Regions from separate parts of the Pseudoalteromonas porphyrae genome, predicted to be linked through region 1. Evidence: predicted binding sites of a transcription regulator. Region 1 holds the regulator's gene; each other region holds the start of a gene.
The links. Region 1 encodes sigma-54, which starts transcription at its own class of promoters, with help from an activator protein. Its sites were predicted from a motif close to GTTGGCACGNNNNTNGNNT; they were not measured.
Positions count from the first base shown of each region.

Region 2: a site for sigma-54 is predicted at 1,519-1,537, ahead of ADS77_RS08450 (flagellar hook-length control protein FliK). Genes of this name have one in related genera too.
Region 3: a site for sigma-54 is predicted at 2,462-2,480, ahead of dps (DNA starvation/stationary phase protection protein Dps). Genes of this name have one in related genera too.
Region 4: a site for sigma-54 is predicted at 2,042-2,060, ahead of ADS77_RS04870 (DUF2726 domain-containing protein). Genes of this name have one in related genera too.

Region 1 is NZ_LHPH01000002.1:76,567-80,905, reverse strand. It holds gene rapZ (RNase adapter RapZ) at 1-298, opposite strand, end outside; gene ADS77_RS02245 (PTS sugar transporter subunit IIA) at 319-771, opposite strand; gene hpf (ribosome hibernation promoting factor) at 776-1,063, opposite strand; gene ADS77_RS02235 (RNA polymerase factor sigma-54) at 1,093-2,589, opposite strand; gene lptB (LPS export ABC transporter ATP-binding protein) at 2,656-3,381, opposite strand; gene lptA (lipopolysaccharide transport periplasmic protein LptA) at 3,378-3,911, opposite strand; gene lptC (LPS export ABC transporter periplasmic protein LptC) at 3,901-4,339, opposite strand, start outside.
Region 2 is NZ_LHPH01000007.1:309,562-313,900, forward strand. It holds gene fliI (flagellar protein export ATPase FliI) at 1-1,026, shown strand, start outside; gene fliJ (flagellar export protein FliJ) at 1,026-1,472, shown strand; gene ADS77_RS08450 (flagellar hook-length control protein FliK) at 1,607-4,117, shown strand; gene fliL (flagellar basal body-associated protein FliL) at 4,209-4,339, shown strand, end outside.
Region 3 is NZ_LHPH01000007.1:143,306-147,644, forward strand. It holds gene ADS77_RS07670 (SulP family inorganic anion transporter) at 1-203, opposite strand, end outside; gene ADS77_RS07675 (DKNYY domain-containing protein) at 407-1,846, shown strand; gene dps (DNA starvation/stationary phase protection protein Dps) at 1,896-2,411, opposite strand; gene ADS77_RS07685 (sensor histidine kinase) at 2,616-3,971, opposite strand; gene ADS77_RS07690 (sigma-54-dependent transcriptional regulator) at 3,958-4,339, opposite strand, start outside.
Region 4 is NZ_LHPH01000004.1:110,496-114,834, reverse strand. It holds gene arcB (aerobic respiration two-component sensor histidine kinase ArcB) at 1-870, opposite strand, end outside; gene folE2 (GTP cyclohydrolase FolE2) at 1,077-1,997, shown strand; gene ADS77_RS04870 (DUF2726 domain-containing protein) at 2,101-2,694, shown strand; gene mtnN (5'-methylthioadenosine/S-adenosylhomocysteine nucleosidase) at 2,805-3,512, shown strand; gene ADS77_RS04860 (cobalamin biosynthesis protein) at 3,514-4,339, shown strand, end outside.

The sequences.
Region 1 (4,339 bases):
GTGTTTCAGAAAAGCGCTTAATGAGCGTTTGGTCGTCACTGTCTAGATAAAATAGAGTTGGGTTTGCAAACCCCGGAAGATACTCAAGGATATCATTAAACTCTTGCTGTTCTTTGGGTAAGTTACGCACATCAATACTGACGGCAATCTTATCGTAGTTATCAGATACACTACGCACTAACGACGGTAATAAGTTTACAGGGATATTATCAACACAATAATAGCCAAGGTCTTCTAATACACGCAAAGCGACAGATTTACCTGACCCTGAGCGCCCACTGATGATAATTAATTCCATGTAAACTCTCCTTCTTTTAACTACGACTGTTCAACAATTACTTGATATAGATCTTGGTCTGTTTTTGCGCTACGTATTTGTTTACAAAACTCTTTGTCGTTGAGTTTATCAGCAATTGTAGCCAACGTCTTTAAATGAAGTTCACTGTCACCGTCAGGTACGATGAGTGCAACAAAAATATCGACGGGGCGATTATCAATGGCATCAAAATTGATTGGTTGTTCGCTTACTAAAATTAAAGCGAGTGGTTCTTGTGCGCCACTCATGCGACCATGCGGGATCGCGATACCACGGCCAATACCTGTACTACCTAATTTTTCTCTATTTAATAGAGCACTCAATATGTCTTGTTGTGATAAGTGAGGAAGCCGTTCATGAGCCAATTGGCTGATAAATTCGAGGATACGTTTTTTGCTATTAAAAAGGACCGCAGCTTTACTGCAGTCCTGACAAGTAAGTGAACTTAGTTTCATAGTGTTAGTGTCGAGCGTGCTTCTCTTTGTGTTTGATAACTTGACGGTCGAGTTTATCGATGAGCCCGTCAATCGCGGCATACATGTCCTGGTGCTGCGTTGAGGCAAATAGCTCTGCGCCACTGACATGTAATGTTGCTTCTGCTTTTTGGTTGAGCTTTTCTACGTCAAGAATAACATGGACATTGTTGATGTGATCAAAATGCCTCTCAAGCTTCGCAAACTTATTGTTTACATAGTCTCTTAATGAATCAGTAATTTCTACGTGACGACCAGTTAAATTTAGTTGCATAAGCATTTTCCTTCTTGTGGTTTTACGCCTTAAATCAAGCTTTTACGTTGATTTGACGGTGGAATAGCTAGCGATTCACGGTACTTTGCTATTGTTCGTCTAGCTACTTTGATACCTTGCTCTGCCAATATATCTGCAATTTTACTATCACTCAATGGTTTAGCTGAGTTTTCTGCTGCAATCAATTTTTTTATGAGTGCACGAATTGCTGTCGATGAGCATTCTCCGCCATTTTCGGTACTGACATGGCTTGAGAAAAAATACTTTAACTCAAAAATACCACGTGGTGTATGCATGTACTTCTGGGTTGTTACCCGGGAGATTGTTGATTCATGCATTTCAACCATTTCAGCAACATCGTTTAATACCATAGGTCGCATAGCCTCGGGGCCATGCTCAAAAAAACCTTGCTGCTGTTTAACAATGCAGTTAGTTACTTTGAGTAATGTGTCATTACGACTTTCTAGGCTTTTTATAAACCATTTAGCTTCTTGTAAATGAGAGCGAATAAATTGGCTGTCAGTGCTCGATTTTACTGAGCGCGACATCGCCGCATATTGGCTGTTAACTCTAATTTTTGGCATGCTATCTGGGTTGAGCTCTACCACCCAGCGGCCTTTAATTTTTTTCACTGACACGTCGGGAATAACGTACTCTGACTCTTCTCGAACTATGGTATCCGCAGGCTTTGGATTAAGGCTGTGGATGAGTGTCATTACTTCTTTTAGTTCATCTTCCTTTAGCTTAGTCTTTTTCATCAAAGTACGATAGTCGCGACTAGCTAATAAATCGATATGATCAGTTAAAATCATTTTTGTTTCGGCAATCCAAGGCGTTGCAGGATCAAATTGATTTAGCTGAATACATAAACATTCAGGTAGGCTGCGTGCAGCAATACCGACCGGATCAAATAACTGAATACGCTTTAATACCGCTTGAACTTCATCAAGTTCAATTTCTTCTTCGTTATTACCTTTGTTTAGGCTTTCAGCAATGTCTTCACAGCTTAGTGTAAGAATACCTGAGTCATCAACCGCTTCGACAATGGCTATCGCGATAGCTTCGTCAGTCGGACTAAAATGAGTCAGCTGTAGTTGCCACATAAGGTGATCGTGGAGGGTTTCAGATGAAGCGCCTTGATAAATAGATTCATCTTCAGGCATTGGCCCTGATGAAGAGCTTGGTGCGGCGCTCATGTATTCATCCCATGTAACATCCATCGCCATTTCGTCGCTTACGGTATCTTTTGCTAGCGCTTCACTGCTTTCTTGTTCGTATTCACTTGGCGTGTCATCAGCTGAGGCACTGACAGTTTGATCATCAGTATCTTGTTTTTGTTCGTTCTTACCACCTGATTCATCACCAAAGTCATTTTCATCGACCTCAAGTAATGGATTGCTATCTAGTGCTTCTTGGATCTCTTGTTGAAGATCTAATGTGCTCAACTGTAACAAACGAATAGCTTGTTGTAGCTGTGGTGTCATTGTAAGTTGCTGGCCCATGCGCAGCTGGAGTGATTGCCTCATGTATCTCTAACAATCCTTTTATTGTTGTCATAATTAAGTCTAGCAGAACCTTAGCCGGGCGTGGCTTTATAGCCTAAATTGCTCACCCAAATAAACGTCGCGGACTGTTTGGTCGGCAAGTACATGCTCAGGAGTGCCTGATGCAATTAACTCCCCATGAGAAACTATGTAGGCTTTTTCACAAACATCAAGGGTTTCTCGTACATTGTGGTCGGTAATAAGTACGCCTATCCCACGGTTTTTAAGATGTTCAATAATCTTCTTTATATCTAACACCGAAATAGGATCAACGCCAGCAAAAGGCTCATCTAACAGAATAAATTTAGGGTTTGCGGCTAAAGCGCGAGCAATTTCAACGCGACGGCGTTCACCACCAGATAATGCCATACCTTGACTATCGCGGATGTGCTGAATGCTAAATTCATCAAGTAAGCCATCAAGCGCTTCTTCACGAGCTTGTTTATTTAGCTCTTTACGGGTTTCGAGTATCGCCATCAGGTTTTGGTAAACGGTCAGTTTGCGAAATATCGAAGATTCTTGCGGTAAATAGCCAATCCCTAAACGTGCACGGCTGTGCATTGGCAATAAGGTGATGTCGTTATCATCTATGCTTATTTTACCTTTGTCGCTTGGCACTAATCCTACAATCATGTAAAAAGTGGTGGTTTTGCCTGCGCCATTAGGGCCAAGTAAGCCAACAATGCTACCAGCGCTGACTTCTAAGCCTACATTTTTTACGACTTGGCGGCCTTTATAACTTTTTGCTAAAAACTCAGCTTTTAATGTGCTCATGGCTGACCTTTTTCGTTATCTTTTTTAGTGTTTACTGGGACTAATATTGTATGCACTCGTTCGTCTGAATTTTCATCTTTTTCAGCGCTAATTAATTGTTGGTCCATGTCGTATGTAATACTTTTGGCATTAATCTTTTGACCTGCTTGAGTGACTTGGGCGTTACCGATTAAAGTTAAATAGCGTTTATCAACATCGTAACGAACCTCATTGGCGCTGGCGCTCATAATTGTGCCATCTGTTTGTTTTTCTTCAAAGTATGCAGGGCTTCCAGTGGCAACAAGCAGCTGCTTATTATCACCTAAATCTTCACGTTTGTGCACTTCTAGGTGATCAGCTGTGATACGACGATTACCATGGATTATCTCTACGTTTTTTTCAAAAATACCGACATTTTTTTTCAGCTGTGCAAGCTGTTTATCAGCGCTTATCGATACTTGGTCTGCAAGTGGAAGAGTACCTTCAGCAAAGCTTGAAAGGGCAATGAACAAGCTAGGTATTACAAGTAAGTGAGCAAATTTATTGGTCATAATATATGGTTCGCGTATGGTTAATAAGTTCTACCACTTCGGCTTTTAAGTCGGCTCTAAGGCCGCGTCCGGTGGTCTTTAAATTTGGTCCGATTAATTCAACAGGCTGTTCTGAACTCATGGTTTGTTGTTCAATATCAACCAAGATATTATCGGCATTAATATGCTTAATCATTGCGTTGTTTGTGAGATTTTTAGCAACAACATTGCCTTCTAAAATCAACTGGTTATTTTCATATAATGTGGCTTCTTGCGCATTGATTTGCCACGTTTGCTGTTGATTATATAAAGTAAAAATAGGCTTTTCAAAGTAAGTAAATCCTAACTGCTGATAAAGTTCCATTTTTGCTGCGGTTACTTTGTGGCTAATTTTACCTTGCTCATCAAATGCGGTTTGCTTTAATTCGACCGCGGTATAATCAGGTTTT
Region 2 (4,339 bases), on a different contig from region 1:
CTACTTGGTCGAGTTGTCGATGGATTAGGCCGCCCATTAGATGGACTTGGTCCGATCAATGCTGAACATCATCTTAAATTTGCACAAAATTCGATAAACCCTTTATCTCGCAGACCTATCAGTCAACCGATGGATGTGGGGGTGCGTGCCATAAATTCAATTATTACAGTAGGGCAAGGCCAGCGAATGGGCTTGTTTGCAGGTTCTGGTGTCGGTAAATCAGTATTACTAGGGATGATGACCAGAGGGTCTGAGGCTGATGTGATTGTGGTTGGTTTAGTTGGTGAGCGTGGACGAGAAGTTAAAGAATTTATTGAGGAAATTTTAGGCGTCGAGGGACGAAAGCGCTCAGTTGTGGTTGCAGCGCCAGCCGACTCGTCACCTTTAATGCGTCTAAAAGGGTGCGAAAGTGCCGTCACAATCGCGGAGTATTTTCGCGACCAAGGGTTAAATGTTTTGCTATTACTTGATTCTGTTACGCGTTATGCAATGGCTCAGCGTGAAATAGCGTTAGCGGTTGGTGAGCCGCCTGCCACAAAGGGTTACCCACCATCAGTATTTGCGAAACTACCTGCCTTGGTTGAGCGCGCTGGTAATGGTGGCGAAGGGCAGGGTTCTATCACTGCATTTTTTACTGTGCTGAGTGAAGGCGATGATATGCAAGATCCTATTGCGGATGCTGCGCGCGCGATTTTAGATGGGCATATCGTACTATCGCGAGAGCTCGCTGACAGTGGGCATTATCCTGCCATTGATATTGAAAAATCGATTTCACGGGTGATGCCACAAGTTGTGTCTGAGCCACACATGCAGCAAGCTCGAGTACTTAAACAAGTTTATTCTATGTATCAACAGAATAAAGATATGATCACTTTAGGAGCATATCAAAAAGGTACGGACCAGATGCTCGATCAAGCTATTAATATGATGCCAAGAGTAAACGCTTTTTTGCAACAAGGCATGAAAGATGTGATCAGCTATGACGAAGGTCTGCAAGGGCTGGCTCAATTATTAGGACAAGCATAATGACGAAAAATAAACTTGATTTAGTGCTTAGACTAGAAACTGAGAAAGAAGAATCACTAAGGATGAATTATCTGCAGGCGCAGCAACATCTGCAAAGTAATCAACAAAAGCTGCAAGGTTTGAATGACTTTCGATTGGAGTATACGCAACAACTTCACTTAAAAGGTCAGTCAGGTTTAAGCAGTGCTGGTTTTAGTCAGTATCATGCCTTTATCGCAAAAATAGAAGAAGCAATACGCCAACAAGCAAATACTGTAAATACAGCAAAACAAGTTGTATCACAGCGACAAAGCCTATGGTTAAAGCAACAAATTAAAGCTAAGGCAGTAGCTAAATTAATAGAAAAACAGCAACTTAAAGCAAATGTTATTGCTCAAAAAAATGAACAGAAAATGTTAGATGAATTTTCGTCAAATCAATTTTATCAAAGGCGCCGCGCTTTATAACGAGTGCAGTAATAGTGAGGCTAAGTTATTTTCTGCTTTTTTTACCTTAGGCACATAACTTGCTTTATTTATCAGTGAAGTATTTATTCTGGCAAGCTGCGGCGGCAAGTTGCCACTTATTATGTAGGTGAATTATGGCGATTAGTGATCTATCAGTACTCATTTCAACTGAACAAGATGTCCAGCTAACTAAAAAGGGCAGTGAAGCCAAAGATCCGCAAAGTACAGCAAGTGATTTTTTTAGTCTTTTGCAAAATGCCAGCGGCCATGCTGATACGTTAAAGGTGAAGGCTAGTCGAGCGACAGATGAAACAAAGGCTGACTCAGTTGAAGCTAAACCAAACTCGGCCGAAGAAAAACTTACATTAATTGAAAGCGATATACTAGCGAGCAGCGCTGAAAGTGATGATAAAGTAGATAGTTCTGGTGACGCTATGCTTGCTCATATAAATGCAGCTAATAGCATCGATACACGAGTTAATTCACCAAAAGTGGCCAATGCAAACTCGATTGGAAATTTGCTAGATCGCGCAACACATGAAAAATTTGATCCTTCAATCCCTTATATTAAAGCGCCTCGCCCGATTGACGATATTACACCTATTATTGAACCTGTACCCGCTGACGATACTAGTGAATTACTTGATCCTAGATTAGCCGTAATCAGTGGGAAGACTATCATTTCAGAGGCAATTGATAAGCAGTTGAATGTAAAGATAAATAAAGGACCAGGTGATACTGTTACGCCAATACCTGTTGAACCAATTGTTGGCGATATTCAAGAGAAAGGCGATGCAGCGCAAAGCGTGCCTGTTAACACAGCTCAAGGTGTAGTGAATAATGGCGAAGCAAATGTAATTAATACTACAACGCAAACTGCAAAAGCAGAACCGCAAATAACAGCAATAGGCACCAAAGATGCACCAACAGTCAGTGCTCAAGTAAGTAATGAAAAAGATGAATTGATTGAACGAAGAAAAACTCACAACTCAAATCAAGTTGAGACTAACACTGCTGACAATAAAAGTGGTTTAGTGCTTAAGGAAGATGCTATGCCTATACCTCTTGATAAGTTACAAAGTACAGCGTCATTAGTATCCGAAAATAAAGCGACACAGACAGCTTCTATATTACCAAGCGATAAAACACAGAAAGTTGAAGTACCTAATAAAGTTGAAGTGACTAATAAAGATAATAACGCAGCGGATAGACTAAATAACACATCTACAGATAACCTAGATAAACGCGTAATGACTAGCAACAATCTTACAAATACAGCGCAAGAAATTAAAAATCAGGTGGCATCATCTTCACAGTATTTAGTTAAGGAAGCAGCTATTGCGGATAAGGCAGAAAATATATTACCAAGTGATATTGAGATAGAAAAAGCAAGTAAAGCACTACTTAATAGCCAGTCAGCGACAGAGATAAAAAGTAACCCTGTATTAGCTAATCTAACAGATGAACAGCGTAAAACCCTTCAGAGTCAAGCTGCTGTGATAGTTGAGGAGGGGGTGACGCCGGCTAAACTTGATACCTTTAAACAATATATTACTGAGTTAGTAAACAAAAATGAAAAAGTAGCTCAAAATACAGTTGAAAAACCATTATTAATGTCGCAATCAGAAAAAGTAAGTAAAGAGCTTGATGTTGCGATTGGACAGTTAAATAATGCTGATAAGCAGGCCTTGAGGACTCAATTACAACAGTTTTTAGCAACGGCACAGCCAAAAGGCGCGGCATTAAATAATGTGACGGCGGTTATTGATAAACTTGATCAATTGCACGTGGCCGCGGACACTCAAAAATCAGAAAAAGTGATCTCCCCCCAAAGTGCTCAAGTTTTAAATAGTACAGCTGCAAGCATTGTAACAAGTCCAGAGGCTAGCAAAGCTCAGACTTCGCAAGAGGCATTGATTAAGTCAGTTACACAAGAGGCCGTAGTAAAATCAGAGACGCAACAAGCAGTGATAAAAGATGCATTGCTTGAAAGTCATAACAAAGAACAGGTTTTACCGCGAGAGTCAGCAGTAGGGCGTATCAATCAGTTATTTGGACAAATTACAGGGCAGGTCGCAACACTTGTAGCGCCAATAGCTGAAAGTAGTGAGCAGCGTTATCAGCAAGAAATTACAGATATGCAGGTTTTACAAGCTCAACAGGCAAGCCCAACGTCGCAAACAAAACAAGTGAACTTGGATCCAACATTACTCCAAGCATTAAACATAGTGAAAAGTGATGCCGCAAAATTATTGCAAGAGCGAGTGAGTGCCTTATTAAGTATCAATAATAAAGAAGCTGAGATTCGCCTTGATCCACCAGAAATGGGCAGCATGCAAATACGTATTCGCAGCGACGCAGAGCAAGCACAAATTAACTTTGTAGTACAGAATCAACAAGCTAAAGAAGCACTCGAACAATCAATGCCAAAATTACGAGAAATGTTAGCTCAACAAGGTATTGAATTAGGTGAAAGCAGTATTGAGCAAGGTAATAGCCAAAATGGATCTGGAGCGGATGAGCAATCGCAAAGTAGTCAGCATGCAAATAATCAGCAGCAAAATGAGAGTGAAAGTACATTAGCTGAGCAAAATACGAGAATGTCAGGACAACAATCGACATCATCAATAGATTACTACGCCTAACACCTGCTATTATAAAAGCATAAGAATAAATAACTTGATGGGCATACGATACTCGTAATATGCCCATTATTAAGGCATAGAGGAAACCATCATGGCAGAAGAAGCAAATTTAGAAATTGAAGATGGCGGTAAGAGTAAGAAAAAGCTAATAATTATTATTGCTGCTGCAGTGCTTGTTATCGGTGGTGCCGTTGGATTTTTCTTAATGTCTGGCTCTGATTC
Region 3 (4,339 bases), on a different contig from region 1:
AATGCGTAAAGGATCATCGGTAAAATACAAGAGTATAAACCTACCGCAGCGTTAACACCGGTGAGTTGTGCATAGGCAATCGCAACTGGTAATGCCACCGCTGCGACAGAGAGTGCAGCTCTTACATCATCAGCAAACCATTTTCGTTCATAGTGAAGTAACGTATTTAAGCCGGGCATAAAATCATATAAACGAGAGATCAGAATAGCTTCCTTTTTATACTTTGATAGTAAATTTAATCTAATCAGTATAGCGCAGAGTCTGTTTTTTACTTAATAGCTATAACTTAGGTTATATAAAATAACCTTTTTTATGTAAGCAGGAAATGATTGATTGGCTGACGAAAGTTTAGCTTAAATATAATTTGAGTTAAGATGCTTACTCCCCTATGGATAGAGATATTAAAATGGATTTTTGGACCTGTATTTTTGTATTGTTTGCTTTTTTTGCCGTGCTACAACTTTTGAACTCACTATTTCCTACGCTTAAAAATAAGAGTACGTTGTTTAATTTTTTAGTAAGCCCTTCAATGGTTTTTTCAGGGCCTGTTGATAGTGAACGCTCGGATTCATATTATTACTCGGTCAATAAAAAGCAGATCCGTTTTTCTCCAATGGGAAACTGGTTTTCACTCGGTAATAGCTTAGTTGAAGGCGCTGATATTGATTCATTTGAAGTCATCGCGCGTAACTTTGCAAAAGATAAGTATCAGCTTTATTACGGTTGCCATGTTATTTCAGGTCAAGTGGATTACGATAGCTTTGAAATTATAGAGCACGATGTTATTCGCGATAAATACCATGTTTTTATTCATAAGCGCAGCGTGTCTTTTGCCATGGCGAGTCAATTAAGACCAGAACAACAGTTCATCATTCTAGGTGGTGCAGATCCTGCCACATTTATCTTAATGAATGATTTTTGGGCAAAAGACTGCAACCACCATTATTATAACTTTGTACGCCAGAATATCGGTTACGACACGTTTTCACATTTAACTGAGTCTATAGTGAAAGATCAACATAGCGTGTTTATTAAATGCGATGATACGTTTAATAGAACGGCTGTCAGTGGCGTTGGAGTAAAAGCATTTGATGAGCGCTACATATACGACGATAACCACTTATATTGGTATCAAGGCAAATATGAGCAGGATATTGATGGTTCTTTTAATACAACAACATGGCTTGAATGCGTGCCATACAAAGATATTAATACACTAAAAGTGCTCGACGACGATTACTTTATTATTGATAGTAAAGTGTATTTAGGGGCTGAGGAATTACCCAATGCCAAAGCTAATGAGTTTGAGCTATTAAGTAACTTTGCATTTGGGTGTGACTCACAGCAGGTTTTTTACTTAGCTAAACCACTAGAAAAAGTAGTGCCTGAACATTTTGCATTATTATCTCCATCCGGAAATTACTCCAGCGATAAAAATCATCTATATTTTAAACAACAGCTTATTGGTCCTTATAGCGACGAGCGAGTAGAGCTAAGCAACAATGATTTTTTAAAAACGACTGATGCAGTTTACTATCAAGGCACGCAATTGGAATCTGTTGATGTACAGGAGTTTGCGCTATTAGAGCGGTTTGCTATGTATGGCTGTGATGGAAAAACAGTGTATTTTGGTCACCATAAAATACATGGGGTAGATCTTGATAGCATGGAGGTTGTTAATCGAGATAAGCTGCTAAAAGATGCTGATGCCGTGTATTGGCACGAGAAAAAAGTACTTGGAGCTGACCCTAAAACGTTTACTATAAGTCATCGAGACTATGATAAATATGACTGCGAAGACGATTATTATTTTTATAAAGAAGCTGAGCGCGTAGGTAAAAAATAGCGACAAAAAACCCTGCACTACGGGCAGGGTTGTCTGGGTATTATGAGGGTTATTTGGTTTTTAGTTCCCCAGTTGACGACTCTAAGTGCGCACGAACAAACCATTGAAACTGCTCAAGGTCAGCAAGTTGTGCGATGATCATGTCTTCAGACACAGGATCTAATTCAGATAGCTTTTCAAGAGCTTTGCGGTGATCACCATTAATGCCGTTATATACTTTATCAAGTGCTACTAGGTGATCTTTTACCAAGCCTTTGCCAATTGAATAATCTTCCCATGAGCGGCGATCGACAATGGATTTAGGAGTACCGATCGGCACACCACCTAGCGTGGCAATTCGCTCAGCGATGGTGTCGGTCATTTCTCGAACTACCTCCACTTGCGGATCAAGCATTTCATGTACGCCAATAAAGTTAGGACCTACTACATTCCAATGAATATGCTTTAAAGTCAGTTGTAAATCAATCAGGGCCACCATGCGGTTATCGAGTAGATCAATGGTGCGTGTCGCAGATTCGCTAGTCATACCGGGAGCTGTAAATTCAGCAACTTTACTATTACTCATAATTTCTCCTGCTTAAATAAATTGATGCTTTAAATAATCTATAGGATATGAAGCAATGGTCATGCCGAGGGTGAGTTTAAATTAAATCTATTTAAATACAATTAGTTGGGTTTTTTACTTGTCACTGTGATTGTTTTCATATAATTTTTTTATGAAAAGTTTGCAGGCATTTGTAAAATCTGCAAACTTCACAAGATAATTATATTAACGTGTAGGTAGAACAATCGTGGCTTGTACGCCGCGCTGAGTATCACGATTTTCTATGTGTAGATCGCCATCATGGTTCATGGCTATTTGCCGACTGAGTACTAACCCTATACCACTACCTTGGGTTTTAGTGGTGTAAAATGGCACAAATAAGTTATCAATATTCGCTATTCCAACGCCTGAATCCAGTAGTTGTATTAATAGCTTTCCCTCACTAATTTTCCATTGCAACGTTAAGCTAATCGGTTCTTTATTGCTGGCTGATTGGTTTGTGTTTGAAGCTTCAATTGCATTAGTGATCAAGTTTACCAACGCCTGTTGTAATTGTTGGCAGTCAACAAAAAAGGAGATGTCTGGGCTTTTAGGTAACTGCCAGTTTATTTGCGGGTAAAGAGCCGTGGTGCTGAGGATAAAATCAGCGACAGACATAAGAGACTTTACTGGTGGTGGAAGGGTAGATAATTGCTGATAGCTTTTAATAAATGTATTGAGCGAATGCGCGCGCTCTGAAATAACGCATAAGCCTTGATGTAAATCTGCTTTATTGTCTGCTTGGGTTAAATCGGCCCTCGTGAGCTTTGCTAAAGACTCGCTTATTGAGGCTATCGGCGCTAATGAATTATTAATTTCATGGCTTAATACTCTCACTAAGCGTTGCCATGCAATTCGCTCTTCTTCGCGCAGCAGTTGTTGAATATCCGTGATAAATATCAAATTATGTGTTTGGGTATTAACTAAATACTTATCAACGTGCAGATACACTTTTTTACGGTGCTGCTTTAATTGAAACTCAACCACCTTTTGACCATCCACGTTTAACGCATCTTGCAAACCTAACTGATTAATTGGCCCACCGATAACGGCTTCAAAACGACAGGCAAAAAGCTTTTCAGCGCTGGGGTTCATTAAAACAATCGCGTTATTATGATCAGTGGTAATAATGGCAACATCGATTTGATTGATGATTTTTGTTAATAGTAGCTGTTGTTCTTTTAGCTCTTGTTTGTGTGTACTAATCGCCGACGATAAACCTGTAAGGGTGTGGTTAAACTCAGCAAGCGCACCTTGTTTGTATCGACTAACAGGGCGCGTCGTGCCATCGCCAAAAATAACGGATTCGATAATGTTTATAGATGTGCGTAATTGGTAAGTTATTTTTTGCCAGATACTGAAGCAGCTATAGCCGGTAACAATAACTACAAAAAGTATAATCAGTATTTTTAAGTAAATTGATATACCTGCTGATATGACAAAATAAAATAACAAAGCACTTGGTAAAGCAGTTGCTAGTAACACTAAACGTATAATATCGCCTTCGTAGCTCTTTACTATTTTGCGTTTAATTTTCGTCATATAGTAACTTATATTTATCTAAACGTCGGTAGTATGCGCTGCGACTTAAACCTAAAGATAGCGCTGTTTCGTGGGCTTTATTATCAAACAAAGCAAGGCGCTTTTTAATTACATGTGATTCGATATCGTCTAATGTTGCTTCATCAAACGCGAATGCTTCGGGCTTATCTTGTGTTGCTAGGCCTAAATCACTGACTTGTATCTCATCGTGCTGGGCTAAAAATAATGCGCGTTCAATAATATGGCTTAATTCTCTGATATTGCCGGGCCAATGATAGCTATGCAATGCTTTAATGGCACCTTTTGAAAACGGTTTGCACGATAAGCGGTATTTTTCACAAAACTGTGTTTGAAAATAATGGGCTAAA
Region 4 (4,339 bases), on a different contig from region 1:
GGTTCGCAATTCATGGCTCAAAGTGGCAATAAATTTCCCTTTGTCTTTATAGGCAGTTTCAAGTGCTTGCGCTGCCTCTTTACGGCTAGTGATATCACGTCCAAATGCCAATAGCCCAATATATTCACCATCATCATTGATAAACGGTAATTTACGCATTTCAAACCAACGCTTTTCACTCCCTACCGGATATTCCACATCAAGCGTTAAGGCGGTATGAGTTTCTTCGACTTTATTATCGGTGATTAATACTTCAGGTAAAAAATGGGTTGGGTAAATTTCTTCTGCGGTTTTACCAATTAGTTCAAGACTTGATTTACCCATTACTTGTTCAAACATTTTATTACACCCAGCAAAAACGCCATTATTATCTCGGTAATAAAACAAATCAGGAGAGGAGTCGACAATAGATCGTAATAACATACCTTGTTGCGCGAGCTCTTGTTGTGTCTTTTTACGCTCTGCAATTTCGTGTCTGAGCTCTTCGATTGCACGATGCTTGGCATGAAAAGCCATTTTCCGCTCATCTATCTCAATATTCAAGCGACTAATATTGTCTTTTAGTGTTTGATTTAAAAGCTTTTCTTGTTTAGTTGCCGTGTCTAAATAAGCATAGGATGCATCTAGCTGACGTATGGAGTTAATCAGCACGCTTATAATAATAGGAGAAACCACCGCAGTAAAAAAAACCACGGCAAATATATCAACTAACATTACCTCGCCAACAGCGACATAATAAAACATGCAAGATAAAATCAACGACACCACTATTAATAACGCATAGCAAATTGCTGCGGTTTTAAGCTCACCGAATCGGGTAATGGAACTGGAAAGTATTCGAGCCCAGGGACTCAAAGAAGAATCGATCATATATAAATCTGTCTCTTGGCTATGCGTTTAAACTTGGCAAACTTCGTAGCTATCAAAAATAACTAACATCTACGCATATTTTAGCATTTTTACATTAGCAATTTTCATGTTCCGCGACGAAAACAGAAAATTTTCATCTACCACGTATTTTTAAATTATTTCGTGTAAAATACTGCGCTTTACAATTGCCAACAACGAGACTTGCAATGCAAACCAACATGCCCGATATAGCAGATACGGCTCCCGCCTTACAAACTGGTAAATTAGACTGGGTTGGTATGGCTGATATTGAACTGCCGTTTATTTTTGAATCTCGGGGTCTTGCGCCTGTAAACGTTAATGCAAAAGCTCGCGCCTTTGTTAATCTTCACAAAGAAGATGCAAAAGGCATTCATATGTCGCGATTGTTTTTAGCATTAGATACCTTATCTACCGAACAACATGTTAACCCTAGTACCCTATCACAAGCTTTGGATACTTTTATTTCAAGCCATGAAGGGCTGAGTGATCAAGCAAAAATTGAATTTAAATTTGAGCTTCCACTGCGCAGAAAGTCACTTTTAAGCGGTAAAGCTGGCTGGAAAAGCTACCCTATCACTCTAGAGGCAAAAATTGACCGCGGGCAACTAAGCTTTGAACTAAGCCTTGATGTAACTTATTCGTCAACATGCCCATGCTCAGCGGCACTAGCGCGCCAACTTATTCAAAATGCCTTTGTGGAAAAATTTAACCAACAACCACTTAATCACGAAGAAGTAATTAATTGGCTTGGTAGTACAGATGGCATAATCGCAACGCCGCACTCACAACGCTCTATTGCTAACGTCAAAATTAAGTTAGATCGTAATATTACTGAATTTGATATTTTAAGCCTGGTAGATACACTCGAAAATGAGCTTAAAACCCCTGTTCAGGCTGCGGTTAAACGTGAAGATGAGCAAGAGTTTGCTCGCTTAAACGGTCAAAACCTGATGTTTTGCGAAGATGCGGCACGGAAAATAAAAGCCGTACTAGAAAGTGAACAATACGCTGATTACTGGTTACAAATAAATCATTACGAGTCACTGCATGCCCATGATGCTGTTGCAATTGCAGTTAAAGGCGTTGCCAATGGTTATCAACCTTAATATAAACCATACCCGTTTAATATAAATACGTAACACCACAACACTTAGGCACACAAATTGCTTTGTAATTTACAGTGTCAATTTGTTGTTGTGGAGTTACCGTATGGAATTCGCTTTATTATCAATTTTAGTTTTAGTCGTAGGGGCATCTGTTGTTGCGTCAAAGTTTACCGATGATGGCGGAAACCCTTACCCTTTCACCCGTAAAGAGAGTGTATTTACGCAAGTTGAAAGTGCCTTTTTAAATCTTTTAGAACGTGCTGTTGGCGATCAATACAAGATTGTTAGCCGCGTTAAATTAATTGATATCATTGATTGCAAACATGGCTTATCGCCTAAAGCAAAACGTGCAGCTATTGCTAAAGCAAAGAACAAACAACTGGATTACGTATTAATCGATAAAGAAAAAATGACTATCGTTGCCGCTGTTGATTTAGTTAACAATGCAAATAAAGATGGCCACAAAGCGCAGCGCGATTGGTTTGTAAATGGTGCATTAGAGGCCGCTGGTATCCCGCATATTCGTATGAAAGTAAAATCGGGTTATCGCCCAAGCGAAGTACGAGACGCCATTATGTTTAAATTAGGCAAACCTGCTGCACCGAGTATTCGCCCAAGCCGAAATAGAGTGACCAAACCAGCAGTGTTATCTCCTTCGCAAGCAAAAGCCCATTCGACTGCACTAGCTGAAATATAGCAGCATCTGTAAAAACAAAATGCGAGTTTAGGCTCGCATTTTTTGTTTGTTTTACCCTACTCCCATTTTTGCAGTATAATCTAGCCATCTAATTCGAGGAATTTTAAATTATGAATGTTGGTATTATTGGCGCAATGGAGCCAGAAGTTAAAATTTTGCGTGAAGCGATGCAAAATCCACAAACTCTAACTAAAGCAGGTTTTACTTTTTATACTGGTGAGCTAGCAGGTAACACTGTTACTCTAGTCCAATCAGGTATTGGTAAAGTAGCGTCAAGTATTGCAACAACACTGTTAATTGATAACTTTAAACCTGATTGCGTGATCAATACGGGTTCTGCCGGTGGTTTTGATCCGTCATTAAGCGTGGGTGATGTTGTTATTTCTTCTGAAGTTCGTCATCACGATGTTGATGTAACCGCATTTGGTTACGAAATTGGCCAAGTGCCACAAATGCCAGCGGGTTTTGCCGCGCATCCTAAGCTAATTGACGCTGCGCAACAAAGTATTGAAAGCATTAGTGACGTTAAAACGTTGATTGGCTTAATTTGCACAGGCGATTCATTTATGTGTGACCCTGTACGTATTGATAAAGCCCGCGCTGACTTTCCTACAATGCTTGCCGTAGAAATGGAAGGCGCAGCTATTGCACAGGCCTGCTTTACACTTGAAACACCATTTGTTGTGATCCGCTCAATGTCTGACATTGCAGGCAAAGAGTCACCACAATCATTTGAAGAATATCTAGAAACCGCTTCAATTAACTCATCAAAAATGGTGCTCGCGTTACTAGAGAAGTTAACTGCGGTAACTCTATAACGTGTTACCCAATTTAGTTCAGCAACATTTGGACTTTATTGTATTTATATTAGCGCTCCTGAGTGAGCGCTTTTTACCTCTGGTCAGTTGGTATCACCCCAATACATTTTTAACGGCCGTTTTTACTGCGCTTGGTAAACGTGTTTATCGTGAACGTGAACCAAAAAGCTACCTATATTTATCATCTTCCCTGTGTTTTATATTAACGCTTTTAGTGATCATGACATTGGTCGTTCTACTCATTGAATTTGCTTATTATCCTGAACTACTAGCCGGTTTAATACTTTACTTAAGTTTAGAATGGCGAAGTATAGAAACTAAAGCATTGCGTATCGCACGTTTAGTTAAGCAAAACCAAAAAGCAACTGCCCGAGAGTTATTAAAACCACTACTTGCCCGTCAAGTAAATGCGTTATCAAGCACTGGTATTTGTAAAGCTGCCATGGAGATGTTGATATTAAGAGTCGCGCGTCATTATTTTAGCGTTATCTTTATTTACCTGCTATTTGGACCAATGGCTGCATTGTCTTATCGTTTACTCACTTTGATGCACCAAGCTTGGCGTAAAAACACTTTGCCAAACAGCCCTTTTTTAAAGCCACTCGCTTGGCTTTTGTATATTATTGAGTGGCTGCCCACCCGATTATTGGCTTTGACAATTGCAGCCAGTAAAGCCAGCAAGCTGAGCATTCATTATATAAAACATTATGGTAGACACTTCTATCAAACTAATAGTGGTTGGTTATTAAGCTGTTGTTCTGCATCGGTCGGCGTGCAATTAGGCGGGCCTGCGATTTATCAAGGCACTCGTTTTGATAAAATGCGCA